DNA from 2 places in the Paenibacillus hunanensis genome. Region 2 is predicted to be linked to the other one. Evidence: riboswitches for the same ligand, from Rfam matches in the RefSeq annotation. Region 2 holds a riboswitch; the other holds the start of a gene.
The links. A riboswitch is a leader RNA that binds a small molecule or an ion and turns the genes downstream of it on or off. The one in region 2 is predicted to bind glycine.
Positions count from the first base shown of each region.

Region 1: another riboswitch for glycine. It lies ahead of gcvT (glycine cleavage system aminomethyltransferase GcvT); the one in region 2 lies ahead of sdaAB (L-serine ammonia-lyase, iron-sulfur-dependent subunit beta).

Region 1 is NZ_CP139194.1:1,610,004-1,625,088, reverse strand. Features, by position in the region: gene pulA (type I pullulanase) at 1-2,059, opposite strand, end outside; gene map (type I methionyl aminopeptidase) at 2,624-3,370, opposite strand; gene SK066_RS06545 (hypothetical protein) at 3,650-3,820, shown strand; gene SK066_RS06540 (GNAT family N-acetyltransferase) at 4,234-4,746, opposite strand; gene SK066_RS06535 (DUF2569 family protein) at 4,854-5,402, opposite strand; gene SK066_RS06530 (SDR family oxidoreductase) at 5,654-6,517, opposite strand; gene gcvH (glycine cleavage system protein GcvH) at 7,286-7,678, opposite strand; glycine riboswitch at 7,861-7,957, shown strand; gene gcvT (glycine cleavage system aminomethyltransferase GcvT) at 8,344-9,459, shown strand; gene gcvPA (aminomethyl-transferring glycine dehydrogenase subunit GcvPA) at 9,598-10,953, shown strand; gene gcvPB (aminomethyl-transferring glycine dehydrogenase subunit GcvPB) at 10,950-12,476, shown strand; gene SK066_RS06505 (GNAT family N-acetyltransferase) at 12,790-13,236, opposite strand; gene ptsP (phosphoenolpyruvate--protein phosphotransferase) at 13,743-15,085, opposite strand, start outside.
Region 2 is NZ_CP139194.1:1,787,602-1,802,686, forward strand. Features, by position in the region: gene SK066_RS07285 (ATP-binding protein) at 1-1,722, shown strand, start outside; glycine riboswitch at 1,831-1,941, shown strand; glycine riboswitch at 1,945-2,025, shown strand; gene sdaAB (L-serine ammonia-lyase, iron-sulfur-dependent subunit beta) at 2,146-2,811, shown strand; gene sdaAA (L-serine ammonia-lyase, iron-sulfur-dependent, subunit alpha) at 2,826-3,719, shown strand; gene SK066_RS07300 (glycoside hydrolase family 31 protein) at 3,867-5,954, opposite strand; gene SK066_RS07305 (AraC family transcriptional regulator) at 6,127-7,227, shown strand; gene SK066_RS07310 (MerR family transcriptional regulator) at 7,349-8,152, opposite strand; gene SK066_RS07315 (DUF2268 domain-containing putative Zn-dependent protease) at 8,124-9,053, opposite strand; gene SK066_RS07320 (ring-cleaving dioxygenase) at 9,244-10,218, opposite strand; gene SK066_RS07325 (right-handed parallel beta-helix repeat-containing protein) at 10,643-13,342, opposite strand; gene SK066_RS07330 (right-handed parallel beta-helix repeat-containing protein) at 13,788-15,085, opposite strand, start outside.

The DNA.
Region 1 (15,085 bases), 180 kb from region 2:
CATCGAACAATACCATCATCGACAGTGGAGCAACTTTTACCTTGCCACCAAGCACAGAAGCGAGTGGCTTCGTACCTGCAGTGCGTTCGTTAACAACGATCTGCCACTGGCGGCTGAATTGTGGCAAGGTCACACTTTGCTCGGTGGTTGCCGCATTGTAAATGACAATAATATGGCGCCATTTATCTCCATTCGCGTATTCACCCAGCTGGAATGCGACCACCTGATGATCACTGCGCAGCATTTTCAGCTGCTTTTCTACATCCTTGCGCTCACTCATACGGAATGCTGGATGCGCCAGACGCAGGTGAATCAGACCGCTATAGTAATCAAATACATCCCGGAAGCGCTGCTTGTTAATCCAACGGATCATATTGATCTCGTCCGGGCTGCGATAGCTGTTATGATCGCCCATTTTGCTCCGCAACAGCTCATCGCCTGCATGGATAAATGGAATACCCTGACTGGTCAGCACGATCCCATTCGCAAGCAGGGAGCGACGTACCCATTCATGCTCCATCAGCTTACTGGCATCAATCGTGCCGTACGGATCAGCCTTCGCAACAGCAGCTTCCAGATCGCCGCCATTCACCAGCTTACCGTTCTCCATATGCAAGAAGGATAATTGCTGCTCTGCTCCGCTAATACGAACGATTTTATCCCACAGATTTAAGTTATCGTGTGCGGTAACATAGTTCACGCTCTCGGTTGGATTATCGGCAAAATCACCAATTGAGCCGTAAATCCCTTTAACCAGCTCGCCTTCCTTGCCAAATTCTCCAGTAGCAAAGCCCTTTGTATCATCATCACTTCCACCCTTGATCGCACTGCGGAAGTTATCGTTAAAAACGGAAAAGCCTTTGCCACGCTGCGAGCCTTTCAGCGTCTGCTGTGGCAACGGTGACCAACCACCTGTCCACGGCTCACCGTAGATCAGAATGTACGGATCGACCTCACGACGCAGCTCCTGTGTTAATTGGGTCACGGTTTCGGTATCGATCAGACCCATCAGGTCAAAACGGAAGCCATCCAGATGATATTCTGTCGCCCAGTAGCGCAGAGAGTCCTTGATGTATTTGCGTACCATTGGGCGCTCGGTAGCAATCTCGTTGCCTACACCAGAGCCATTGGTCAGCTGCCCACGCTCATCTGTCCGGTAAAAGTAACCCGGAATCAGGCGATCAAATGGGCCATCATCTACCGAAAATGTATGATTGTACACGACGTCCATGATGACGCGCATTCCTTCACCATGCAGCGCCTGCACTAGCTTTTTGAATTCACGAATACGTGAGCCTGGATCAGCCGGATCGGTAGCATATGAGCCCTCTGGCACATTATAATGCTGTGGATCATAGCCCCAGTTAAACTTGACTTGCTCACTGTCTGGATCATCGACTTTCAACTCATTTACGGTCTGAAAGTCAGCAATTGGCAGCAAATGCACATGGGTCACACCCAGCTCACGCAGATGGTCAATACCGATACTGTTACCATACTCATCCTTTAAGCCGGTTTCGGTAAAAGCAAGAAATTTACCTTTGTGCTGAATGGATGTCTCAGGATCGATAGAGAAGTCGCGTACATGCAGTTCATAGATGATTGCATCCGTTAGACTCGACATTGGCGGACGAATATCATTTTCCCAGCCCTCTGGATCGGTTGTACGGAGATCAACAATCGCTGTTCGTTGACCATTCGCCGACACAGCATGTGCATACGGATCAACCGCATACTCCACACTGCCGTCCTTGAACTGGGCACGATACATATAGTATTGTCCAGCCAGATCGCCCTCCTGGCGCACCTGCCATACGCCACCTTCCTCCAAATACATCGGAATTGCTGTACCGTTCGTATGGTCTTTCACTCGTCCATCTTGATCATACGTACCTGGATTGTCATATAGCATCAGATCAACACGCACGGCATCGGGTGTCCACAGCTTGAATATGCTGTGCTCACGTGTGTACTGTAATCCAAGATCATCTATATCGTAAAAATAATCAGTCGCCGCATCAAGCGTTCGCGTCAGGGAATGATTCATTTTATCCAGCATTCTCTTCACCACCATTTTAGCTTAGGCTGTCCGATCGTCGCTTATTTGTATCTAGGCAGTAGATTGGAAGAGCAGCCTTGCGATTTAACCTCTTTTATAAGTTCTCATTTATCATCGTCCATTATTCATTATCCATTTGTTCCGCTATATAGTGTATCAGCACTTGCATAACATTTCATGTGTTGTACTAGAAATATCGGATATTTTGTCGAAATTTTGTAGGTTTTGTAATATATTTTTGTGTATTTTCGAGTAAATTCTGGAAAAAAGGCTGTGATATGGTTGTGCAATCGTTACCATATACGTGTAAATGATTGTATGAATAGTCATACGAATATGGAAATATCCGGATAAAAGCATCCCGATTTATTGACTATTACCTCAAAATTCTTTGTTTGAATACGCTATTATGTACTTCTATTATCGGTCTAAGCTGTCTCTTTTATGAAGGCATAATCCAGTGTCACGGTGCCATGCTGTTAACCGACTTCTACTATTGCAAACGGGGCTAAGTAAGCACAAAAGCAGCCGGCTGTACTATCGGTCGGCTGCTCCTGGTGGGTATTACTGCTCTGTTAAAATGAGTGGGCCATCTGCGGTAATCGCAATCGTATGCTCATACTGTGCAGACAGTCTGCCATCTGCTGTGCGTGCTGTCCAGCCATCCTCATCAATCGTCATTCGATACGTGCCTTCATTAATCATCGGCTCAATGGTAAATACCATACCTTCCTTCAGGCGTTGCCCTTTACCTGGTAGACCGATGTGTGCAAAGCTTGGCTGCTCATGCAGATCGCGCCCAATTCCGTGACCAAGCAGATCGCGTACAACACCGTAGCCATGACTCTCTGCATGCTTCTGAATGACTGAGGTCACATCGCCCAGACGATTGCCGACTACCGCCTGCTCAATACCCTTGTACAGACATTCGCGCGTGACACGCATCAGTTGCTCTGCTGCTGGCGATACCTGACCCACCGCATAGCACCATGCCGAGTCGCCCAGCCAGCCACCATATTCAGCTACAATATCAATCTTGAGCACATCGCCCTCTTGCAGCGGCTGACGGCTAGGAAAACCGTGTGCAATCACATCGTTGACCGAGGCACAGGTTTCATATTGAAAGCCATTGTAGCCATTCGTAAATTGCTTGCCGCCCAGGCGAGTAATATGCTTTTTCACAAATTCATTAATTTCCATGGTCGTAATGCCTGGAGCGATCATCTGTGCTAGATGACGATGACAATCTGCCACAATCTGGCTTGCTGTCTTCATCTGCTCAATCTCTGCGGGTGTTTTTAAAATAATCATCGCTCATAACTTCCTTTCCATACCAGCTGCGAGCAGAATCTAACACCGCAAACGCAATCAGCGTACGGGATCATTCTGCAAGCACTGTCCGACTATCGTTATATTATAGTAACGCCTGTCTACCATTTCAGCAACCTTGCTACCTTCTTTATTAACTTCTCGTATTTTACTTGAAACGCATGTTTATCTGGCTACGTATATTGATAAAATGACATAATCGGCGGGTGAATATGTCATGATGCTTAAACTATACGAAGCAGTAATAAGGAGACGGTATCAATGAAAACCACTGTAATCAAGATCGTCAAATGGATCGTATTCACGCCTATTATTTTACTGGCAGGCTGTCTACAGCTAGAAGACATGGTGCTACTATTCAAGGATATGCGGCGCGATCGTCAGCATGAAGGCGACGAAATGCTCGCTCGTATCGAGGGCATACGTAGCTAACCACCTGTGCCTATAGCTAGACCGCAATCCTCATTGTAGCTGTTACACTTTACTTAATCTGTACATCTAATTCTTAGCCTTAAAGCAATATACGTAGTCCCTTATATACCACTACCCAGATTCAAATTGTCGCCTGTCACGTCTTGTATAAATAAACGATGTACCTTAGCATTTGCATAAAGCATATCGAAGTCCATTCACTTATCGAGTAACAAAGAAATGAGACTTTATCGATATCCTGTACATTTGCCAATTCATTCTGCTATCCTCACCCGCCAACCACCACACTAAAAAACCTGTCTTTACTTAACCGAGCCACCTATATAGGAGGTAAGGTCGTGTAAGGACAGGTTTTTATGTATATCATCATCCAAAAAATAACGAGCAAGCGAACGATCATCGTTCAGATTGGATCATTCACCAATGCGTTTACCGAGAATAGCAAGATGGCGTTCAACACCATCAAGTACAGCGACCCGTGGCAGATGTCCCCACTCCTCAAAGCCAAACTTACTTAACAGCGTGCGGCTTGGATCATTATGAGCAAATACAAAGCCGAGCAGGGTGTGAATATGAAGTGCAGGTGCTTGCTCAATAGCATAGCTTACGAGCTTGCTGCCGATTCCTTTACCCTGAAAGTCGGGATGCACGTAGACGCTCAGCTCGACGGTACCATTGTATGCCGGACGACCGTAAAAGGTTTGCAGGCTTGCCCAGCCAGCGATGCGATCACCTTGCCAGAGTACCCATAATGGTCGACGGGCTGGATCATGCTCGTCAAACCAGGTCTGGCGACTTGCTACGGTTACGGGCTCAGTATCCGCGGTAGCGAGTCTACCGGGAATTGATGAATTATAAATGCTGACAATCTCGTCCAGATCCTGCTGACGAGCAATCTGAATCTCGTACTTTTCGGTTTCTTGCATCGTCTATTCCCCCACATACAGCATAGATTTTTCTACTTATTGTAATAGCTATAGGGGAAGCTGTCTATCTACTTCCTGTAGCCTTACCGTGCGTAAAATCTATGCGTTTAGCGAACGAATGTATTTTTGATTCGTACGGAACGAGAAAAATACAGGTTCCATAGTAGCGTCATAATTGCCGAGATAATCATGCCTGTAACCATACCTGAAGTTGGTGGGACGATGAAAAAGGCAATGACAGTCAACGCCAGATTAATCAGTAAATACGCACGTGCTGTACGTGGGAAAGAACGCTTGCGCGTGTACAACTGTACGAGCATGATTACAAGTAGCACAATCTGAATAACCGCTACGATCATTTCATATACGGAGAGAGCCTGTAGATTCCCATTGTATAGCGCTAGAATCCGATCAATATCCCCTCTCACTTCCGCTGGAAAGACGTCTGGATTGGCAACCAGGAACATCATGAATATGTAGGTTGGAATCGCAAGGAGAGCGACGAGTAGGCTCCAATACATGTAAATCTGAAACACGACCAACCAGCCTCCAAGCCCAACGAGTGGCGGACGCCCCTGTGGTGGTTGTGGTTGACCAAATGGTGGCTGAGGTGGCTGCTCCTGACCATTCGGATTTGGCGGATAATTATTGTTCATTGTTTCCGTTCCTTTCTGTTTCTAAATCTATTTGCGATCTATGCGATCCCATATGAGCAGCCTGTACGAATGTCGGTATGACACTAGAAAAAGGCAATCTCACAAATGATCAGACCGATCGGTACAACGCCTTATTCGTGTAGTTGCCCGCTTTCTCCAGTCTATCACAGCCATTGCCAGAATCCTATTTCAATCATGCAAAAGATGTCGCTTCCTGCTAAACAGGCTACTTCCCTTTACTTTCAATTCGTTTATACATGAAGGGAGGATTCGATTCCCGTTTGCTGCTCACTCCATTCCCATAGCCGCAGCGCCTCTTCACGGTTCATCGCCCGTGGCCGTAGAGAATGCACTTTTTTACGATAATAATAGTGACCGGATTGTCCTTCTACAGATGGATCGGTTGCGAGAAATACCGCGGTTTCTGCGCCCTGTTCAGGTGTTTGAAAAAAGGGCGTATGCGCCAGTGCTGCTAGTAATCGTTTGCCAAAGCCGGTGTCTCGATCGACACCGATGCTTGTCGCTACCGCGCCAGGGTGCAGACAGTTAGCCGTTATATTTGTGCCCTGAAGCTGCTCCGCTAGAATCTGATTAAAATACAGATTCGCCAGCTTGGACTGAGCATAGGATTTGATCACCGTGTAGCCATGCTTCAGATTCGGATCGTCCCAGTGAATTTTGCCAATTTTATACGCGCCAGAGGCTACCGTGACGATGCGTCCAGATCGCGACTGTCGAACCGCATCCAGCAGCAGACGGGTTAGTAAAAAGTGTCCAAGATGATTGACACCTAATGACATCTCAAAGCCATCTTTTGTCTCCTTACGCTTGAGGTTGACCACACCAGCGTTGTTCAATAACACATCGAGCCGATCGTAGTTTTGATAAAATTGCTCGGCAAACTGATGGATGCCGTCGAGTGAACCGAGATCACATTGCATAAGCTTTAGTCGATCAGATCCACTTTGCTCACGAGCCTGCTGCAATGCTTGCTGTCCGCGTTCCTCGTTGCGGCATGCCATGATCACTTCGTGTCCTTGCTTGGCAAGCGCAATGCTGGAGGCAAGTCCCATGCCGGAGTTGGCGCCTGTGATAAGTATGCGTCGGGTGTTCAATGTGGGTGGCTCCTTTCATCATGGATTTAGATTATGCTGGTATAGATGGATATGACTTCAGTAAGGAAAAGGAAGAAGTTCATATATTCGTTGATTTGTAATTATTTTTTGTAGCAAATTTTTTGATCATACTTTTTAGTGATACTTTTTCTGCGATACTTTTTCTGCGATACTTTTTTCTGCGATGCTAATAAAGGCTCTCATTGAATACTTCGTTCGGCTTTAGCAGAGACTTTACTAGAATTGTAAACGTATATTAGGGAATCTACGCATGAAGTGGTCTGAGGTTAATATGCATACATTTTTAGAAAATAGGATTTATTTCATACGCATCGGATCGCGCATTATTGCGAGGTAGTATGATATACTGGAAGCAGGAAAGCGCTTTAAGCTTACTGTTGAAGTTTGGCTTCAATATATCGATTTCTCTCGTTGTTTGTTGCACCGTATCTACTTTTCATTCACTTCCTCTATATCAACTTTTCTGTGTCTCTTATTGTAAAGTTTGCTCCTTTTGACGTTGGGTCGCTTCGATGTGTATGTTCTTTGAATGGGTTTCATCTTTGAATTGATGTTCTCTTTTGATTGATACAGTCTTTTTATGCCTACCCTACTTTCTTTTAAAGCTAGCGTTTATATTTCTCCATAACAAAATCCCCGAACGCCAGGCGCTCGAGGATGATAAGTTAAACATTTCTAATATTACGTTTTTAAGTATTTTGATAATTTGATCATGCCGGGCAACGATATGGTGCTGGAGCTAACAGATTAATCCTGTGCGTGCTCCGCATAAGCAGCGGCATCAAGCAGTGTAGACAGGGCTGTGTCCAGATCACCGTCTACTTTGAGTTCGATCATCCAGCCGCGGCCGTATGGGTCGGAGTTGACGAGCTCTGGTTCGGTTTCGAGATCAGGATTGAGCTTGCTTACCGTTCCGGCTACCGGGCAAAACAATTGAGAAACGGTTTTAACCGATTCGATTGTACCTACTTCTTCATCCTCACTTACAGCGCGTCCATCTTCAGGCAGCTCTACAAACACGATATCTCCCAGTTGATGCTGGGCAAAATCGGTAATACCGATACGTACAGTATCCTCACTAATGCGCTCCACCCACTCGTGCTCTTTACTGTACAGCAATTGATCCTTAATCTCGCTCATCGTTTATGCTCCTCCGATTCTTGTCATGTTAGTATCCTAATGCCACAAGAGTATAGTAAGCGAGTTTGCGCTGTCAAGAGGCTTGACATCGTTTACTCAATCAAGTATTAATATAATAAACATACATTTTTGACCGTTTAGTGATTTAATGTTCGGAAATACATAACATCATATGGAAGCGGATGAATGTGCAGGGAGAGACTGACCACTGGATGGCAGCGCCGAAGGAGTAAGCCGGAAACGGTGAATCTCTCAGGTAAAAGGGACCTGTACGGGACGCGGCTCTGGAGAGCATCCGGCGTAGAACATCTACGCAGCGGATCACCAAAGGGGAAACTTGCTTGATCTGGCTGAAATGTTCATTTCGGCTCCATCAGCGATATGCTGACAGGCAGCAAGGTAACTCTCAGGTATCAAGGACAGGGAGGACAAGGGAATGAGCGGGTTATGTACCCGTTTCTTCCCTGTCCTCCCTGTTTTTTTGTGTTCTGTTGCAGAACGATTGCTCTTTGGTAAGGATCAATGCTCCTTCATCCTCACCTTGAGAAGATGCTATCGCAAAATAAATAAGCCCTGCTCCTGATGATAATCTTAGGCTGGGCGGCATAGTAACCCAGTCTGTAGATCGCTTGACCGTTCATATTATGAATTAGAGGTGAGCCAAAATGACAACAGAGCTGAAAAGAACACCGCTTTATCCGCTATACGCCGAAACGGGTAACCCACGCTGTATCGATTTTGGAGGCTGGGATTTGCCAGTACAATTTTATGGCATTCAAAAAGAACATGAAGCTGTGCGCGAACGTGCTGGATTGTTTGATGTATCCCATATGGGCGAAGTCATGTTCAGTGGCAAAGGCACCGAAGCCTTTTTACAAAAGATGCTGACGAACGATGTGACTCGTCTACAGGATGGGCAAGCCCAGTACACCTTGATGTGCTATCCGAATGGCGGTGTCGTGGACGATCTGCTCGTCTATCGCATTCACGAGAATCTGTACATGCTCGTTCTGAATGCCTCCAATATCGATAAAGACATCGATTGGCTCAAGCAGCATCTGCCAGATGATGTACTACTTAATAATATCTCCGAGCAAACGGCATTGATCGCGCTGCAAGGTCCACTGGCTGCATCGATCATGAGTAAAGCAGCGGGTACGGATGTATTGACTGAGCTATCCAGCTTTACATTTGTTACAGATGTGAAGCTATATGGTGCGGAGGTGATTATCTCCCGTACAGGCTATACCGGCGAAGATGGCTTTGAAATCTATTGTCCAGCAGAGCAGGCTGGAGCAATCTGGAAGGGTCTGCTGGCAGCAGGTGAAGATGATGGTCTGATCGCCTGCGGTCTGGGTGCACGTGATACGCTCCGTTTTGAAGCGAAGCTGCCGCTGTATGGTCAGGAGCTATCTGCTGATATTACGCCGCTGGAAGCAGGGCTCGGCTTTTTCGTCAAGCTGGATAAAGGTGACTTCATCGGGCGTGATATTCTCGCAGAGCAAAAGCAAAATGGGGTTCCACGCAAGCTGGTCGGTATCGAGCTGCTGGATCGCGGTATTCCACGCTCGCACTATACGGTATTCCGCGAGGGTCGTCAGATTGGTGAGGTAACGACAGGGACACAGTCGCCAACATTGAAGCGTAATCTTGGTCTCGCTTTGATCGAGGCAAGCAGCGCTGAGCTGGGTACACCGCTGGAAGTTGAAATTCGAGGCAAGCAGTTGAAGGCTGAAGTCGTGAAAGCTCCATTTTACAAGCGTCAGCCGGTAAAATCGTAAGCTTTTCATCTTATTTAATCGATTGTTGCATATATGTACATTCACTGTTGTATAGATTTATCGTCAATCAAAATATATGGCTAAGAACGATTCGATTGATAATATTCCGGTAGCACGCTACCGAAAGGAGCATAATTTATGAAATCCCATCGCTACATTCCGATGACCCCACAAAATGAAGCCGACATGCTGGCTGTCATCGGTGCTTCCTCTGTTGAGGAATTGTTCAAGGACATCCCTGCTTCCGTTCGTTACGAGGGAACGATGCCGATGTCTGGCATGCTGGACGAATATGCACTGACTCGCCATCTAGCTACTCTTGCTGGACGTAATGCAGATACCGATCGCTATACAAGCTTTCTCGGTGCAGGCATCTACGATCACCATGTACCTTCCGTTATTAATCATGTGATCTCACGCTCCGAATTTTATACAGCCTATACACCGTACCAGCCGGAAATTAGCCAGGGCGAGCTACAGGCGATTTTCGAGTTTCAATCCTATATTTGTGAATTAACAGGCATGGCGGTTGCTAATGCGAGTATGTACGATGGTGCAACCGCGCTTGCCGAAGCTGCCTCCCTTGCGGCATCGGCTACTCGTCGTAGCAAGATCGTCGCTTTCTCTACCATTCACCCGGAATCACGCGCAGTTGTACGCAGCTATGCACGCGGCTTGAATCTGGATGTCGTTGAGGTTGCTTATGGTGATGGCGTGACCGATATTAGCGCACTTGCCGAAGTGCTGGATAACGATACCGCAGCCGTGCTTGTTCAATCGCCTAACTTCTTCGGCGGCATTGAAGGCATCCGTGCCGCTGCCGATCTGGCGCATGAGCATGGCGCACTGCTCGTCGTGAGCACGAATCCGATCTCGCTTGGTCTGCTGGAAGCGCCAGGCAAGCTCGGAGCCGATATCGTAGTCGGTGATGCACAGCCGCTCGGTATCTCCATGTCGCTCGGCGGTCCAACGTGCGGATTCTTCGCCGTTTCTCAAGCACAGATGCGCCGTATGCCAGGTCGTATCGTCGGTCAAACGACAGACCGTAACGGTAAACGCGGCTTCGTGCTGACTTTGCAAACCCGTGAGCAGCATATCCGTCGTGATAAAGCCACATCGAATATTTGCTCCAATCAGGCATTGCTGGCACTATCAGCTTCCGTCTACCTGTCCGTTATGGGCAAGCAGGGCATGGCTGATGTCGCTGGATTAAACGTGCAAAAAGCACATTACGCTGCTACCACGATCGGTGCTGTCAAAGGCTGCACACTGGCATTTGCCGCTCCATTCTTCAATGAATTTGTCGTTCGTCTGCCGGAGGGTACTTCCGCAGCAGCAGTTAATAGCAAGCTGCTCGAAAAAGGCATCATCGGTGGTTATGATCTCGGTCTATCGTATCCAGAATTGTCCGGTCATATGCTGTTCGCCGTAACGGAAAAACGCACCAAAGCGGAAATCGATCAACTGGCAATCGAATTGGAGGCATCGCTATGACAAACGAAACGTTAACTGCAAGCGAAACGCAAGCTGTCGACACGAATCCATTGCAACAAGCTGTGGTCGCAAAGGAAAAGGCATTAATTTTCGAGCTGAGTCAGCCTGGTCGTGTCGGTTACTCCTTACCGGAATGTGATGTACCCGAAGCCGATCTGAGCAGCCTGATTCCGCAGGATATGCTGCGTAGCGAAGCGGCGGCATTGCCGGAAGTTTATGAGGTGGATGTAATCCGTCACTATACCGAGCTGTCCCGTATGAACTTTGGGGTCGACAATGGCTTCTATCCCCTCGGCTCCTGTACGATGAAATATAATCCAAAAGTAAATGAAGACGTAGCTCGCTACGCTGGATTTGCCAAAATCCATCCGTACCAGCCAGAGCAAAGCATTCAAGGTGCGCTGGAGCTGCTGCATACGTTACAAAACGATCTGGCTGTGCTAACTGGTATGGATGCTGTTACCCTGCAACCTGCTGCTGGTGCACACGGCGAGTGGACAGGTCTTATGATGATCCGTGCCTACCATGAAAAACGCGGCGAGCATCGTACAAAGGTCATCGTACCGGATTCCTCGCACGGCACAAACCCGGCGAGTGCAACCGTAGCCGGTTTCCAAACGGTAACGATTCCTTCCAATGAACGCGGACTGGTTGATCTGGATGCACTGCGTGCTGCGGTCGGCCCGGATACTGCGGCCCTTATGCTGACCAACCCGAACACACTAGGCTTGTTCGAGGAACAAATTACTGAGATTGCTCAGGTTGTACACGAAGCAGGCGGTCTGCTCTATTACGATGGTGCTAACTCCAATGCGATTATGGGTATTGCCCGTCCAGGCGACATGGGCTTCGACGTCGTTCACTTGAATCTGCATAAAACGATGAGTACCCCGCACGGCGGCGGCGGCCCAGGTGCTGGCCCAGTCGGTGTGAAAAGCAAGCTGCTGCCATTCCTGCCTGAGCCCGTTGTAGAAAAACAAACAGACGGCACCTACACCCTTCGTTCCGGTTCACCGGATTCGATCGGTCGTGTCAAAGCTTACTACGGTAACTTCGGCATTCTCGTTCGCGCCTATACGTATATCCGCAGCTATGGCCCAGAAGGTCTGCGCCGCGTATCCGAATGTGCCGTACTGAACGCCAACTATATGATGCACCGCCTGAAGGATCATTATGTGATGCCTTATGACAATGTGTGCAAGCACGAATTCGTTATGTCCGGTAAAGGCTTAAAGCAATACGGCGTACGCACACTGGATGTTGCCAAACGATTGCTCGATTTTGGTTACCACCCACCAACCGTATACTTCCCACTGAACGTGGAAGAATGTATCATGATCGAGCCAACCGAAACCGAGAGCAAAGAAACACTCGATGGCTTTATCGATACCATGATTCGCATCGCTAATGAAGCGAAGGAAAATCCAGAGCTGGTGCTGAATGCGCCATATACAACGTATGTGAGTCGTTTGGATGAAGCGACTGCTGCGCGTAAGCCAGTGTTGAACTGCGCTTGTAGTTGATTGATGATTTAGAATCTGATTACAAACCTTATAAAGAAAAGCTCCCAGAGATATGCACATTGCATACTTCTGGGAGCCTTTTTAATTTTCGAGCCTGTAAGCCTTTGATAAGAATGTCTGGTTAGAACAAACGAATATCGGAAGGAAGAAGGGAACATCCTGAAATGAAGCTCAGAAATCTACTGATTGAGAATAAGCTGTAAATTCCAAGCCTTCTCTCTACATTCCTTAACTGTAATTATCTTATTGTGCTGGATACCTAATCATTCATACACGAACCTAGTTATTATACATGGTATTGGATGAGACTTTTTTAAAGTAGTTGCTTTACGAAATTCTTTTGATCTTTTGTATACGTGTAGCCTCGCTTTTCATACAGTCGATGAGCATTGGTACGACTTGGATGGGATAATAGTTTCATTGCTTTAGCTCCTTGCTGTGTTGCCCATTGTTCAAGCTCAGCTAATAATTGGCTACCAACTCCCTGCTGTCGATTAGATTCGCTAACAATAAGACATACCACATGCACCATCAGCTCTGAAAACAATAATTCATACAAGCTACCATGAATAAATCCTATAACTTGCTGATTCTTTTCTGCAATAAGTACAATGTCTCGTTCATTAATCAGCAAAGAACGAATTCGTTGCTGTACCTGCTCTGCTGTAAATTGATAAAACTTCGGATTAAATTCCTGATTTAACACGTAAATCTGTTCAGCATCTTCGATCTGTACAGTTCTAATTGTAAAAGCTTCCATTGTACTCTACCCACTTTCTATAATGAGAAGTATCCAATCTCTAGTTATATATTTTAACGCTAAAGATTATCATAAAATAAAAACACTCCTTCGATCTTCTATCTACAGATCCATTATAGAAAAATCACTCTAACCTTTTATTTTTCTCTTATCCGTCAATGCCCCTATCACACTCTTTTAAAACTGCTTTCATATGTGCAAAAACAGAATATACACGCACCAAGTGGAGCAAAAGGAATTGTCCAAAAGGCCGACCTTTAAGCCTGCAAATGAACCATCTCCAATCACAACATTTGCAGGCTTAACCGGAGGCCGTTGGACAATCCTTTTACGGAGCGCTCTCTAATGCTCCTCCCAGCATTTTAAATGAAAAAAAGCTGATTTCCCGAAACATTCAGGAAATCAGCTTAATGGGATTGTTGGAAAACAATTCAATCGAGTTTGCCCTAAAATCGCAGGCAGTGTACTCCATTGGTTATTACGATAAAGCGAAACATTCTTCCGTATTACGCCTGAATCGCGTTAACCAGCTCAACCACTTCTTCTGCTGTTTGCATATCGAGTGCTTTAGCAGCAAGCTCTTGCATTTCAGCTTTGGACAGCTTCGCGATCTGGCTACGTGCAGGCAGGATCGAGCTTGCGCTCATGCTGAACTCATCGAGTCCCAGACCGAGCAGCAGTGGAATTGCTGTTGCATCCCCTGCCATCTCGCCACACATACCAGCCCATTTGCCTTCTTTGTGTGCTGCATCGATAACCATTTTAACCAGACGCAGAATGGACGGGTTATATGGTTGATACAGATAGGAAACACGCTCGTTCATACGGTCAGCTGCCATCGTGTACTGAATCAGATCGTTTGTACCGATACTGAAGAAGTCCACTTCTTTGGCAAACTGGTCAGCCAGTACCGCTGTCGAAGGAATTTCAACCATGATACCGAGTTGAATGTTGTCGGATACCGCAACACCTTCGGATACCAGCTTGTCTTTCTCTTCCAGCAGAACCGCTTTTGCTTGACGGAATTCGCCCAGTGTTGCGATCATTGGGAACATCACGCGCAGTTCACCGAATACGCTTGCTCTCAGCAGCGCACGCAGTTGAGTACGGAAAATGTCCTGACGATCCAGACAAAGACGGATTGCACGGAAGCCCAGGAACGGGTTCATTTCTTTTGGTAATGTCAGGTAAGGCAGTTCTTTGTCGCCACCGATATCGAGTGTACGAACAACAACTGGCTTGCCTTCCATGCGCTCCAGTACCGTTTTGTACGCGTTGAATTGTACATCTTCCGATGGCAATTCGTCACGACCCATGTACAGGAACTCGGTGCGGTACAGACCTACTGCTTCGCCGCCGTTATCGATAACGCCAGCAACATCGTTTGGTGTACCGATATTGGCTGCCAGCTCAACGTGAACGCCATCTTTGGATACTGTAGCTTCGTCGCGTAGCTTGCGCCATTCTGCTACTTGAGCCTCGTATGCCTCACGTTTTGCACGGTAATCAGCCAGTGTAGCATCGTCCGGGTTCACGATAACGTTACCTTCGAGACCGTCAACGATAACTACATCACCGTTTTGTACGACTTCCATAACTTCCTTCGTACCAACAACCGCTGGAATCTCCAGGGAGCGTGCCATGATTGCGGAGTGGGAAGTACGACCACCGATGTTAGTCGTGAAGCCTTTTACGTAGTTACGATCAAGCTGCGCTGTATCGGAAGGAGTCAGGTCTTCTGCAATGATGACCACTTCTTCACGAATTTCTGCTGGGCTCTGGAAATTCACACCCATTAGATGGTTGATCACGCGTTTTGTAACGTCACGCATGTCAGCTGCACGCTCTT
Region 2 (15,085 bases):
AGTCGAACGCTTGCCCGTCCGCTGCAAAAACTCATTGACGCTTCGGATCATATCTCCAGTCGTCTGGGTGGGAGTGAGCGTGTACGCTGGCCGCAAAGTTATATTTATGAGATCGGTCAGCTCATTCACAATTTCCAGAGCATGGTGGACACGCTGGAAACGCAATTTGTACAGATTAAGAAGGATAAAGAGCTACTGGAAATTCGCGTGGTCGAGCGTACCTTCGATCTGGCAGAAAGTCAGGCGCAGAAGCGGGCGATTTTGCGGCTTGCAGTGGATGGCATTATCTCTACGGACAGTCAGCTGCGGATTACAGAAATGAATCCGGCAGCAGAGCAGATGCTGCAATGTGAGCTGACCGAGGTGACCGGAATGCCGTTATCCCAATTTATTCAGATTGACGAGCATTCGGCAGGTGGACAGAGTAGTACGGTGATTGCCAGACGTACAGATGGTAGCACATTCCGGGCGGAGCTGATGCGCAGTGAGATTCTGAATGAGGGTCGAGCGATGCATACGTTCTTTGTCCATGATCTGACCGAGCAGGAGCAGGCGCAGAAAAAGTATAACGAGCATGAGCGTCAGGTGAAGCAATTGACGGATCGTTTGCTAGAGGAGCAGGTTGCAGTAGAGAAGCAAAAGCAGATCACCGGGAATCTGCTGCAAAATGTGCAGGAGGGCATCGTGATCGGTGATGTGCAGGGCAGCACCTTATTTATTAATCCGACGATGCAGATTCTGTTTCAGCTAGAGGATTATACCGAACGCCCGGTATCGGAGCTATTGGAGCAGGTGCAGTCACAGCTAGAGCCGGATGCCGTTTCATTATATGATCGTTTACAGCGTTATTTTGACGGGCAGGAGGATTGGGAGCAGGATCATATCATTATGAGCAAGAGCGGTCTGTTATTAAGTGTTCGGATGACACCGCTGGATGATCTACAAACGAATGTGAGTCAGGGCTTTCTGCTCACCTTCCGTGATTGCACCGAGGAGCGCCGCATGAAGCAGCTGCAAAATGAACTGATTGCGGTCGTATCGCATGAGCTGCGTACACCATTATCTGCGATTATGGGCTATATTGAGATGCTATCGATGTATGAGGATATTCCAGCTGATAAGCGGCGTGAGTTTATGAATACGATTCAGTTTGAAGGGACGCGGCTGTCCAGATTGCTGGATGATTTTCTGGATAGTCAGCGTATTGATGCTGGACGTGTCGATTATATGATGGGGCGTATTCGTTTGAATGAGCTACTTCAGGTCGTTTGCTTCCAGTGGGATATTCAGCAGCGTGATCGTCTGCGTCTGACGACACCGGAGCATGAGCTATATATTGTTGGTGATCATAATCGGATGATTCAGGTCATCAGTAATCTGATCGGCAATGCACTGAAGTATTCGCCTGGTGACTCGGCAGTAGACATTCGTCTGCTGGAGCTGGAGGGTCGCGTCTTGATTGAGATTGAGGATTATGGAATCGGCATTGCCGAGCAGGATCGACCGCGTATTTTCCAGAAGTTCTTCCGTTCTGGTGTGGCGGAGGCAAGGCGGATCAGTGGCACGGGTCTCGGCTTGTATATTGCCCAGCGAATTATCGATGCACATCATGGCAGGCTAAGCTTTATTTCTGAGCTTGGAAAGGGCTCTACCTTTACGATTGAATTGCCTGTGGCAGGAGAGCCGGGAGCACCGGAAGCGCATGATACGATTCGTCCATAGCCTTCGTTCAGTAGTAAGGATTGACAGCTTCTAGCCACTGCATTAAGCTAGGAGTGATTGGAAACATGTTCGGGAAAAGGCAATGCTCCCGCGCATCATACGACGCGGATGAATAGAGCGGGAGAGTCTGCGGACGAATGTGGTCCGCCACCGAAGGAGCAAGCTGCCGGATGCCAGCCGTCAGTTAATCTCTCAGGTAACAGGAACCGCTTTGGGACGCAACTCTGGAGAGAGCGTAATAGCCACCCAAGGGGTATCGACGAGATTGATTTTCGTCCAAACTCTCAGGTAACGAGGACAGAGCATACAGGCCATGCAGGCTGTATTCTGTCCTTTTTTGGCGCGTGCTTTCAGGCAGGCATTGCCTACGGATAGAACAGCAGCATCTGCTCATACTATGCAGCAGCGGAAAAGGGGAAGCGTATGCGTTTTAAAAATGTATTTAATATTATCGGTCCATCGATGGTTGGCCCATCCAGCTCACATACGGCAGGAGCGGCACGGTTAGGTAGAGCAGCTCGTCAGTTGCTTGGTGAACTGCCAGAGCATGCGGACATTATTTTATATGGTTCTTTTGCCGAAACGTACTGGGGACATGGAACCGATCTGGCGCTGGTAGGCGGTCTGCTGGATTACAGCACAGATGATCCGCGTTTACCTGATGCAGCCGAGATTGCGGATGAACAGGGGATGACGATTCAGTTTGAAAAAGGGTCAGGTAATTACCCGCATCCGAACTTTGTACGTCTGCGGCTGAAATGCGGTGAACAGCAGGCGGAGCTAGCTGGCGCTTCGATCGGGGGCGGCAATATTGAGATTCATGAGCTGAATGGCTTTGATGTGAAAGGCTCAGGTCAGTATCCAACGCTTGTCGTGGAGCATATGGATAGCAAGGGCGTGCTGGCAGATATTACGCGCACGCTTAGTGAAGGGGAACTGAATATCGGTTTTATGGACGTGGATCGCAAATCGCGCAGCGGTGAGGCGATGACCTTGATCGAGCTGGATGGAATACCATCTGCGGCGGTACTGAAGCAGATTGAAGCATTATCCCATGTGACACGCGCCGTTGTAATTGATCTGGATTAGAAAGGAGGGATACGATGCAATTTCGTACATTACAGGATATTGTTCGTTTATGTGAAGAAAGACAATGCTCGATTGCGGAGCTGATGATCGTGGAGCAGGTCAAGGAAACCGGTGTATCGCGAGAGCAGGTTGTCGAGCAGATGACCTCATATTATGAGGTGATGAAGGAAGCGGTGCATCGCGGTATTCATGAAGATACCGTATCACGCAGCGGCTTGACGGGTGGCGATGCACGCCGTGTGTATGACTATCTGAACGGAGGCGAGACCGCCGCAGGCAGTCATTCTACACGTGCGATGTCGTATGCACTGGCAGTGTCGGAGGTGAATGCGTCGATGGGACGGATTATCGCTACTCCAACAGCAGGCTCGTGTGGGATAATTCCGGGTGTATTCGTAAGTACACAGGAGCGATTCGGCTGGAGCGATGAGCAGATGGTGCTCGGTCTGTTCGCAGCCGGTGCAATCGGCTACGTGATTGCCAACAATTCCTCAATCTCTGGAGCCGAAGGTGGCTGTCAGGCGGAGGTGGGCTCTGCGATTGGGATGGCGGCAGGTGCAGTGGTTGAGCTGCGTGACGGTACCCCGCAGCAGGCGATGCATGCGGTAGGTCTTGCACTCAAAAACACACTGGGTCTGATCTGTGATCCGGTTGCTGGCCTGGTAGAGATTCCATGTATCGTCCGTAACGGATTAGGTGCAGTGAATGCACTAGCCGCCGCTGATATGGCGCTGGCAGGAGTACGTAGCGCAATTCCATCGGACGAGGTCGTTGATGTGATGCTACAGGTGGGTCGCACGATGCCAAGTGAGCACCGCGAGACAGCACGTGGTGGTCTTGCCCAGACACCAACAGGACGTAAAATCACGGAGGAGCTTCGCCGTCGTCGTGAGAATCAGGGTGGCTAAGTAAAGGATCGGTATATCGATATGCAAAAGGGACTGTCTGCGGACAGTCCCTTTTTTGTGTGGTGCTGAGTTTTCACATATACCGTATCGTAGCTATGATCGATCAATTAATTAATGAAGCCGCACTGCTGTAAGCTTTCTTTTATTTTAATACCCTGCCGATTGTAGCGATGCCAGTGTATTGCTGAATGCCTGACGCCATGTAGCCGCTTCAGACTGACGAATATAGACGGGTGTAATGTGAAGCGGCGCTTCGGCGGTAATCGTCTGTCCACCCGTATGCACGGTGCCACTCCACGCATCTGTCCAATCTGTCCCTTTCGGTAAATAAACCGAGCGTGTACGCTGATCCTGCTCCAGTATAGGTGCAACCAGCAGATGCGGCCCGAACATATACGTATCCTCTACAATCCATGAAGCCGCATCATGTGGGAAGTCGTAAAATAACGGTCGGATGACGGGTGACCCCTTCTCATGAGCATCCTGCATCCGTTCCGTAATATACGGACGCAGTGCTTCGCGTAGCTGCATATAACGGCTCAAAATACCATACGCCTCCTCACCAAAGCTCCATACTTCATTATCCGCACCGCTAAAGCACATTCCACCTCCACTGGGGCCGATCGGCCCAGACTGTGGATGACGATCACCGTGTAAACGAAATACCGGACAAAATACACCAAACTGGAACCAGCGAATTAGACATTCACGGAAGGATGGATTGGCTGGATCGCCGCCATGAAATCCACCAATATCGGTTGTCCACCACGGAATACCCGCGATCCCCATATTCAGTCCAATCGCCAGCTGATTCCGCATCGAAGCAAAGCTGGAATCGATATCGCCCGACCAGACGAGTGCGCCGTATCGCTGACTGCCTGCCCATGCTGCGCGCACGAGGTTGATGATCTGCTCTTGATTTTCCGATTTCATCCCATCGTAAAAGGTTCGGGAATACATCGCCGGATACTTGTTACCGACCTGCAAATTACTGCCTTCGTAATAACGATAATTATCAAAATCATATACCGTATACTCGGGCTCCGCCTCATCCAGCCAGAAGATCCGAATGCCTTTATCGTAATAGTTCTGCTTGACCTTGTCCCACACATAGGCACGCGCCTTCGGATTAGTGGCATCAAAGAAAACAGTGCTACCGTAAAATTCCATCGTCACATAGACACCACGCTCGGTACGCACAAGCAAGCCCTGCTCACGCATCTCGTCAAAGTTCTCGCTCGTCTTATCAATGGTAGGCCATACTGATACCATGAGCTCGATGCCCATATTCTTGAGCTCACGTACCATCCCTTCTGGATCAGGCCAGTATTCGGGATCAAAGCGGAAGTCGCCTTGTTTGGTCCAATGGAAAAAGTCGACTACAATCACATCGATCGGCAGCTCGCGTCGTTTGTACTCGCGTGCGATATGTAGCAGTTCCTCCTGTGTACGGTAACGGAGCTTACATTGCCAGAAGCCCATTCCGTAATCCGGCATCATCGGTACCTTACCTGTGGCATCGGCATAGCGCTCCACGATAGCAGCAGGAGTATCGCCTGCGGTAATCCAGTAATCTAATTGCTTGGTCGAGAGAGCATGCCATTCCGTACGATTTTTACCAAAGGTTACTTCGCCGATCGCTGGATTATTCCATAGAAACCCGTAGCCCCGACTGGACAGCGCGAAGGGTACGCTTGCCTGTGAATTACGATGAGCTAGCTCCAGCGTACAATGCTTCACATTTAAAATGTCCTGCTGATATTGTCCCATCCCATAGATACGTTCATCATCAGCCGCTTCAAAGCGCATCGTCAGACTGTAGTCGCCGCCAACGAGCGGCTTGAATTCGCGAGCAGCAATGCGTAGCGCACTGTTAAAATGAGTACGACTGCGAAAATGAGTCTCTTCGTCCGTTTCCTTCGGTGTCGACTGATGCGAGCGATTGTATTCCTCCAGCAAAATCTCGCCCTCGCGATTCAAAAAGGTTAGCTTACCGTTCGGATCAAGCACCGCCGTAATATTGCCATTGGTCAAATAGGCAAATCTGCTCGGCTTCACTCGCACGCTTGCCGTAGAAACATCCTCTGCGGGCAGCTCCAGCAGTGCCCCAGCATCAGCCTGTAGCTGAGGATACATCGTAGAGCGCACACGAATACTATCCTGTAGCCATGGCTCAACGACCAGATACTCATTCGCATATTCAAAGATTAAACGGTTCGATTCAGCATGGATCATAGATAAGCCTCCTGTTAGTTGCCGCATAGTGGACAATGGTGTGGGTATGGAATCATTTAAATGTACAAAACGAATACATCTAGCAGGAATAGACATGAATATAGAGAAAGTATAAAGCGTTTACATAGTTGTCAAAACCGTTAAAATCGTAATCCTGGTGGTGAAAAACGATATGAACATATGGAGAGCTAAAGTATCTCAGCCTGTATCGTATTTTAAATGCGGTCAATTCGTCTGTGAGGATCAGTGGTATCATGAAAGGCTACGATTGGAACAGGATTATGAGGTCATTATCGGCATTCGCGGCTATCTGCATATTCAGGTGGAGGAGCAGCGCTATACGATAGGGCCGGGGGATGTATTATTTTATCAGCCCGGTCAGCTTCATTATGGATTCGCTCCTTCTGAGGAAGGAAGTTCATTTTACTGGCTGCATTTCTTTTATGATGGTGGAGAGAATATGGAGGTGCAGGAGGTGTTTGAGCTACTGGATCGGCAGCAAGGAGCTACAAAAGAATTGGTGGCAGGCGAGAACGAGAGGATACGAAGGGCAATAAATGTAACAACGCCGGCAAACATAAGCAACTCGACAAGGGCGATAGAAACAGTAGAAGCGTTAGGGGCTAACTCCCATACAAGCCAAATACATACGCTTGCAGATAGTGTGCTGCTACCGCCCTTTTTTAAGCTGGTTCAGCCGGATAAGGTATATGTGCAATGTCAGCAGTTACTTGATATCGCTCATTCGGACTACTATAGTCATCTGGCGGCGGATTACATGACGACTAGCCTGCTTATTGAGCTAACGAGGCAATATATCAGTAGTCTATCCGAACAAACACAGGAAAATGCCGTTGATCGACGGTTTCGACAATTGCTGGAATGGATTCGTCTTCATATTATGCACAATCCCAGCGTGCATGATGTGGCTGTTCAGTTTGGCTGTACGCCAGATCATCTGACCCGTCAATTTCGCAAAAAGCTCGGTATGAGCACATTACGCTATATGAATACCGTCAAAATCGAGCGTGCCAAGGAGCTACTGCTGCATTCGGATGCGAGCATCAAGCAGATTGCGTATATGCTTCATTTTCAGGATGATAAATACTTTATGAAGCTGTTCAAGCAGCAGAAGGGACTCACACCCAGCCAGTATCGGGATGCGTATCCTAATACGTATATGAACACTAACTCGCTTGACCCGGATATTCCATTGCCGACACATCTGGCGGATAAAAATCCGATACACAAAGGCAGTCGTCCTTACGGATAATGAGAAACGAGACCATTCGAATAATATAATTAGATGAAGCTATCCGCTAAAATAAGCAGCCTGTACTGTTATATACAGAGGCTGCTTAGCTTCACAATGCAAGAACGGTGAATTATACCTTTTACTGATCGACGCCATTCTGTGTAGCTTTTTCTTCATCTTCTCTACATTTTTCAATGAAAAGAATGATGGCACGATGTAGGAATGTGGCGAATCCATCTGCATAGCTGTCAAAATAGTTCACAAATCGTATATCCTCTACATACGTTTGGGCAATACAGGTCAATAGCTCTGCATCACAGGGCATTTGTGTTTCCAGTAGTGCTTTCCACTGAGCGATGAGCAGACCAATACGTTCTAGCTCAATCGGCTCATATATAAGCTCTGCCAGCTGCTGATAAATAGACTCCATTGCATTTTCAAAATCATTCTGTGTTTGTTGTCGTATAGAAGGATTGGCTTCTGCATCAAGCTGACTATGAAATTGTTGATACACTTCCGTATGTCCGTATAATAGCTCTGCCTCCGTCTCGTATTGCTGTTGAAGTGGAATAAGTGAGGACGAATCAGGCATAGTCAGCTCATGCCAGCCAGCACCATGAATCCATTGATCGATTCGCTCAATCGAGAATTCGAGCTGTTGCTTCTGCTGTAATAGAGCCTTCTGATGCTGAACGAGCAACTGTTGCTGTTCCACACGCGGCAATTGCAAAATGTCAGCAATATCCTTTAGCGGTACCTGCAAGTCTTTTAAAATCAAAATGGTCTGTAATCGCGCTATGACTTCGCTGTCATATAGACGATAGCCGTTGTCTGCAATTTCAGTGGGCTTCAGTAAATGAATGCTATCATAATAATGCAATGTTCGTCTGCTAATGCCAGTAATTTTAACGACATCATGTACGGTGAACCTGTGTTGTTTCATGCCAGAAATCTCCTGTTGCTGCCAGAATAGTCTCGGCAGATTGTAGCGTTGCTTCTGTAATCGATATGCCTGTTTGCTTTAAATAATAGTGTACCATATGATAGCCACATGCATAACCGCCAGCATACGGCATTCCAATAGCAGACGTCGCATGCGATTGCATTGAGGCAATCTTGTCACCATATAAATAGGGGCTGATTGCTTGAAGTCCGGTTAGCTGTAGATGATCATGAATGAGTGGCTTCACGTTCTGATTGAGCATGTCCGTATCGGTACGAGTTACCCAAGGGCCAAGCGCCTGCTGTCCATACATCGCTTCAGCAAAGTTTTCAGCGAGTCCTTCACTAACGATCATCTCCGCCAGCGTTACATTCGGATTCCAGCGTATAAATTGATATCGCACATTATGATTACATTCGTGAGCCAGCACCGCTGGGAGACGTGCTAATCGTTCATGATCAGGAACTATATTGGCGATAATGTAGCCGGGAATACCACCATCTCCGCACAAGCCCTCATTGATTCGCATAAGCGGACGGTTCATATCTCCAAGTAATACCGTATACGTATAATGTAGTACAGGCAATTGTATGCCATGATTCGTAAATTGCGCCAGACTTTCCTCGATCGCCTGCTGACAGGATTGCCAGAATGATTCGGATGCGATCCTGGTTACCTGATCCTTCATAGAATCATCCATATTATGAGGAGCGATATTCATCATATTGCTCATCGTAACCACATCAAAGCCGTCATCACTTTCAAAAGGAATATGCTGAATATCCCACTTTTCTCGAAAAGGACCCAGCAGCTGCTGGCGATATAGATCGGTTTTATCTGCTGGTGCTGCGGTCATCATCGTGCGATAAATCTGATCTGAGCGTATAGCTGTAATCTGCATTCTGATCTCTCCTTTGCTATGATTGAACTGTAGTCGCTTGTTCGTTACAAGCCTCATTATGTGCTATAACGTAACGTGACAGTCAATAGTAGAACTTGTATGGAAGCAGTGAATACACTTTAAAACAAACGAAAATCCCCTTCACTCCGCAGAATGAAGGGGATTAGCCTATCATAGTTAATCGAAATAATTAATCGTTCAACACCAGCGGACGAAGCTTCGCTTCGATATCTGCACGGCGTCCTTCCAGAAATGGTGGCAGAGACAGGGTTTCGCCGAGCGAATCCATCGATTCATCCACATCGAATCCCGGTGTATCGGTCGATAGCTCGAATAAAATGCCGTTCGGCTCACGGAAGTACAGGGCGCGGAAGTAGTGACGATCGACTTTACCCGAGTTTGGAATACCGAGTCCAGTCAGGCGATTCGCCCATACGTCATATTCTGCTTCATTCGGAACACGGAAAGCGACATGGTGGACGCCGCCACGACCTAGACGTGCTACAGGCAGCTCTGGACGCGTCTCGATATGCACTTCAGCACCTGCGCCGCCTTTACCAGTCGCATAGACCTCGATATCGGCATGCTGCTCACCAGCAAGCGATGGATATGAGCCGACGCGACGGAAGCCAAGCACCTCTGTCAGAATCATCACGGTAGCGTCTGGCTTTGCGACTGTTAATGTGACAGGGCCCAGTCCAAGAATACCGTATTCAACTGGAACATCGGAGCCATTCCAGGCTGTACCGGGTGCAACACCCTGTTCATTATTATCTGCAACAAGAATGATACGCGTACCTTCAAAATCCTGAAAAGCAAGCGTATCGCGACCAGCGCGTTGCTTGATCTCTTCATGGCTCACATTCAGCTCGTCAAAGCGATCCGACCAGTATTGCAGTGCTGCTGTGCTCGCAACACGAAGCGAGGACGCGGAGATGCTCGATACGCCCGGATAGCTTGGGCCGATATGCGGAATATCGAAAAAGGTCAGCTCTGTACCGGGAGAAGCGACCGCATCACCATAGAACAGGTGATAGGAGGTGGTATCATCCTGATTTACGCCCTTTTTCACAAGACGCATACCGAGCACTTTAGTATAAAATTCGAAGTTTTTCTCTGCTTTGCCAGTCATAATCGATACATGGTGAATACCTTTGAGTTCCATCATTATCATCCTTTCGGAAATAAAATGCTTCCTATTCGTTCATCGGATATACATAGTGTTCATTCATATTTCAAAAATCGATACAATATTTCGAAGTATTAAATCTTTAATTTAAGATAATTATAACATAGTCATTATAAAATGCAATAGTTAGTGTTAAAAGTATAGTGGTATTCGTCTTCTATATTATAAAATCAAGCTTTGCCCGGGCAGGAATGGCAATATGAGTCTAGTGATCTCGTCCAGGTAGCTATTTTGCACAACGATGTATGAAACCTGCTATAGATCCTTTCGGTGAGCATAGAAAACGGAAAATGACATACAAAAATCCCCTGTCTGCAAAGGTAGACAGGGGATTTGAAATAAACGGTATAATGGCATACAAGCAAGTGCATACTGCTATGCTGTTACATCGATCGTCCTATTAATGATTGGACAGACCGCGTGTTTCTTCGCGTGTGAGTACACGCGTACGGAATTCATCCTTTTGTAAGCCGATTTTCGGGAAGACTTCATTCAGATCAGGGAACTTCGCCAAAATTTTGGCATTGTCGGTTCGCAGATCCATTTTGCTATAGTCGTAGAAGCCTGCATCGCTAACACTATTAATCGAATCATTATTAGCTACCTTCACATCGCCAACCTTAGGTACAACGACATCCGGTGTATTCACTAGCATATTGTCTGTCATTTTCGTACCATTCGGATATTCAGGGTGCCAGTTTGGGTCCAGAATGCTACCCCACAGGTCATGATCATAGCCATACGTATCCTGTAGCACTTTGCCGTAATTTGCCCACGGATTGCTCGTTGGATTCATCTCGCGTAGCTGATCTGCGAAAATACTGTTCACACCATGACTTTTGCTATCTCCACGCTGGTCGACCTGAATCATATTGGAATCGATCACCAGATTGTTGGTCGCAATATTATCATGACCATTTAGCAAAATTCCTTTGGTGGAGCCTTGAATAATATTGTAGTGATAGTTGTCGCCACTATCTGCACCATCGGAATAGAAGCCGTTAGAGCGCTTGTTATGGTGGATAAAGTTATAACGCAGTACATTACCGTACGATGCCCAATCCTGAGCAGTATAGAACGCCCCGGTATCACCTTCGATTAGGGAGGTGTTATGCACTTCATTGTATTCAAAGGTCAGATTATTGCTGTACACATAGCGTACCGCGTCCTTTGGCACATCATGCAATAGATTATGATCAAACAGGATACCTACCGAATCACGCACCAGAATCGGCTCCAGATGCGTAAGCTCGCCCACATTATGAATATGGTTGTTGGTCACACGGCTGTTCGCTGGCGTTAGCTTTTTACGATCACCGGCGCTATTCATACTAATACCAAAGCCGCCTGTTTCGTAAATATCATTGCTCTGGAACAGATTATTTTTGCCGCCTACATCGAGTACACCACCGTTACCCAGATTGCGCAGTGTATTACCAGCGAGTGTAACATGGTCGGTATTCTTCAGCTCGATACCGTTACCCATGCTGCCCTCGATCGTAAAGCCAAGGAGCTGCACATTCGATACGTTGTTAAGGGAAACGACTGGAGTTTCGTTATCTGCGATAATCATGTTCAAATCTTTGAGATTGCCCTTTGGATAGTAGTACAGCTTTTTATCTTTAAAATCGAGGGCCCATTCGCCCGGTTGATCGATCTCGTCCAGATAATTGAGCGCCTGCCATTCCTCTGTACCTGTACCGATGCGATACGGTGCACGTATTTTGGCGAGATAGCCGGAATCGTACACATCATCACTAACGGAACCGGTAGAGCTATATACGTCATCCTGTACGGAGCCATATGCATCTTTGGTGACCGATTTAGTTTCGCTAGCGTCTTTTGTAGCTTCGGTTTTAGAAGAGGAGGTAGTAGACACCTCTGCGCCTTTATCGGTTAATTTGACGGGCGTATTGTCCTCGACATCCTTTTCAGGGGAGGAAGGCTTCGTTTCCAGCAGGGAATCATCGCTCTGTTCTTCCTTGAGCGTCATCGTCTGTGCAGCACCGCCATCCTTATACACAAGATAGGATTTACTGGATGTATCGTTATCATGCAGTGCATCGTCCTCAGAAGCAGGTGTCGTCTGCGCAGTTAACGATTGATCCGTTTGTCCTGACTTGGCTGCGCTCGTGCTGGAGCGATAATCCTCGACCGCTTTACTCCATTTCGAGCCCATACCGCCATCAGGAATGTCCTTGAGTGTGATCACATGATGCTTGGTATCCACATCCTGAACTGAACTTGTGATCGGACTCCATACCGTGCGCCAGAAGCCTTTCAGGTATAGAGGGTGCCCTGATTCCAGGGACTTTTTCCAGCGTTCAGCGCGATTGGTACCATCCAGATCAAGCGTATCGGTCGTATCTCCATTTTCCGGAATCCCACCTTCGCCGTAATAAAAGGACTTGGCATCGGCAGAGCCATTCGCTGTCGTCCAGCCTTTACGGTGCTTGTTCACAGACTCGTCTGGATTGGGCCATTGCGAGATCGGCTGACGTACACCGTCTGCGATCAGATCAATAATGCCCCATTGCTCGGTGAAGGATGTACCTCCTGCAAAATGATGAATATGCTGCAAGCCCAGCTTCTGCACATCCAGTTCGTATAGAGCGCTCGCCTTCACATCAGGATGAACGCGGGCAGCGGCATCCTTACTCAGCGGTTTCCAATCCGATGTATTAATATGCACGCCATTGGTCAGTGTCACCTGCTCGCCTGAATACGAACGATAGATGATCGGTTTATCTGCTGTGCCTGAATCCTGTGCAGTTAGCTCGAAGTTAGACAGCTCATATTCGCCGCCTTTTACCCATACCGTTACACCACCAGCAGGTAAGTCATCATGCAGCGCACGAATCGCATCACGCGCAGCGGTTAGTGTAGCGAAGGGCTTGCTTTTGCTGCCATCACCACTACTATCGCTAGCCGAAGCATCCACATACAGATTCAGCCCGGTCTTGACGGTGGCTCCGCTATCCAGTGTGACCACTTCACGGTTGTTCACCTGATCGGCAGCCGCATAAGGGGCAGGCTGAATCAGTGTCGTGCCAAGTGCTACGATCGTAGTCAGTGATATCATTTTTTGCAGCTTATTCATACGTATGATTTCCCTCCATTCTCTGTACATGCAAGTTGCCCGGATGTGTTCAACCGGTCATTTTACAAGCTCATGCCATGATATGGCGAAACGTTAACTCACCTCCTCCACAAAGTTATCTAGCAAGCAGTTGTTTGAAGCCACTGTCAGGCTAAACGCTCCTTCAATACGCTTTACCGACTCATCGGTAAGGAGTATATGCCGTATCATAAATTATTTTTCAAAAATTAGCAAAAGTAAACTTAATTAAATAATAATTGTAAAATATGTTTCATAATATTCATCCATTGGTTGCTTTTTTGTAACTATTTCAGCATAGCCTGCAAAAGTTTGTCAAGTTTGGGTGAAAAAAGGGCTATCTCGCTCCTGCAAAAGATATACATTGCAGGTAGCAGTAGATAGCCCTTTTTTGCCACGTTAAAGATATACATCGTCTAACAGACCTTTAATTGCTCGTACTCGTATGATTGCGAAGTGCATCATATTCATTGCGCTTGAGTGGCTCTACACGATACGGGTCTTTATACAGACCGATCTCAGTAATAACGCGATTGAGTGAAGGGAACTTCTTCAGAATCGCGCTATTGTTTGTACGCAGATCCAGATTGCTGTAATTGTAAAAGCCTGCTGCCTGGATCGTTTTGATCGTCGTATTGCCTGTAGCAGACGTGTCGCCCTTTTTCGGTAGAGCGATCGTCGCTTGTCCGATAATCACATTATTATTAAGCTTGCTGCCGTTAGGGTATTGTGGCTTCCAGCCAGCACTTAGCACATGACTCCATAGATTGCCGGTTAAGCCATATTGCTTGGCAAGCTGCTCTCCATACGTCTTCCATGCACCGGACATTGGGTTTAGAGCGCGTAGACGCTTAGCGTATTCGCTGTTTAGCCCGTAGTTCAGCGAGCTGGAGCGATCGTTAATTTCCATCGTACCGATATTAATGAGCAGATTGCCTGTGGCCACATTATGATGCCCATTTTCGATAATAAAAGCGCGCTTCGTATCCTGAATAATATTTTTCTGATACGTATTGCCGCTACTACCGCCATCGGCGTAAAAGCCGTTTGAGCGCTGATTGTGGTGAATCAGATTGTAGCGCAGTACATTGCCATATGAGCCCCAATCTTGTGCAGTATAAAAGGCTCCGGTATCTCCTTCGACCAGCCCGGTATTATGCACTTCATTGTATTCAAACAGCAGCTTATTGCTAAATGTATATCGAATGGCATCCTTCGGTACATCATGCAGTAGATTATGATCAATCCGCATGCCAACCGATTCGCGAATGATCAACGGCTCCAGATGGACAAGGATGCCTGTATTATAGATATGATTATTCGTAATCCGGGTGTTGGATGATTCTAGCTTTGCGCGATTGCCCGCATTACTTACACTGATGCCAAAGCTACCTGTATCATAAATATCATTACTTTGAATCATATTTTGCGAGCCACCGATATCGGTAATGCCGCCATTACTCACATTACGTATCGTCAATCCAGCAAGCGTAATATGATTGGTGTTTTGCATGGTGATGCCATTGCCCATCCCATTTTTAAATTCAAAGCCAATCAGTTTCATGTAGGAGGCACCGTTAATTCGCACGATCGGATCGGTATTGTCAGCGATCACGGTTTGCGACTGATTTAATGGGCGAGAAGGGTAGTAATACAGCTTGTCATCCTTGAAGTCGAGCGCCCATTCCCCCGGCTGATCTATCTCCTCCAGTAGATTCAGTAGTC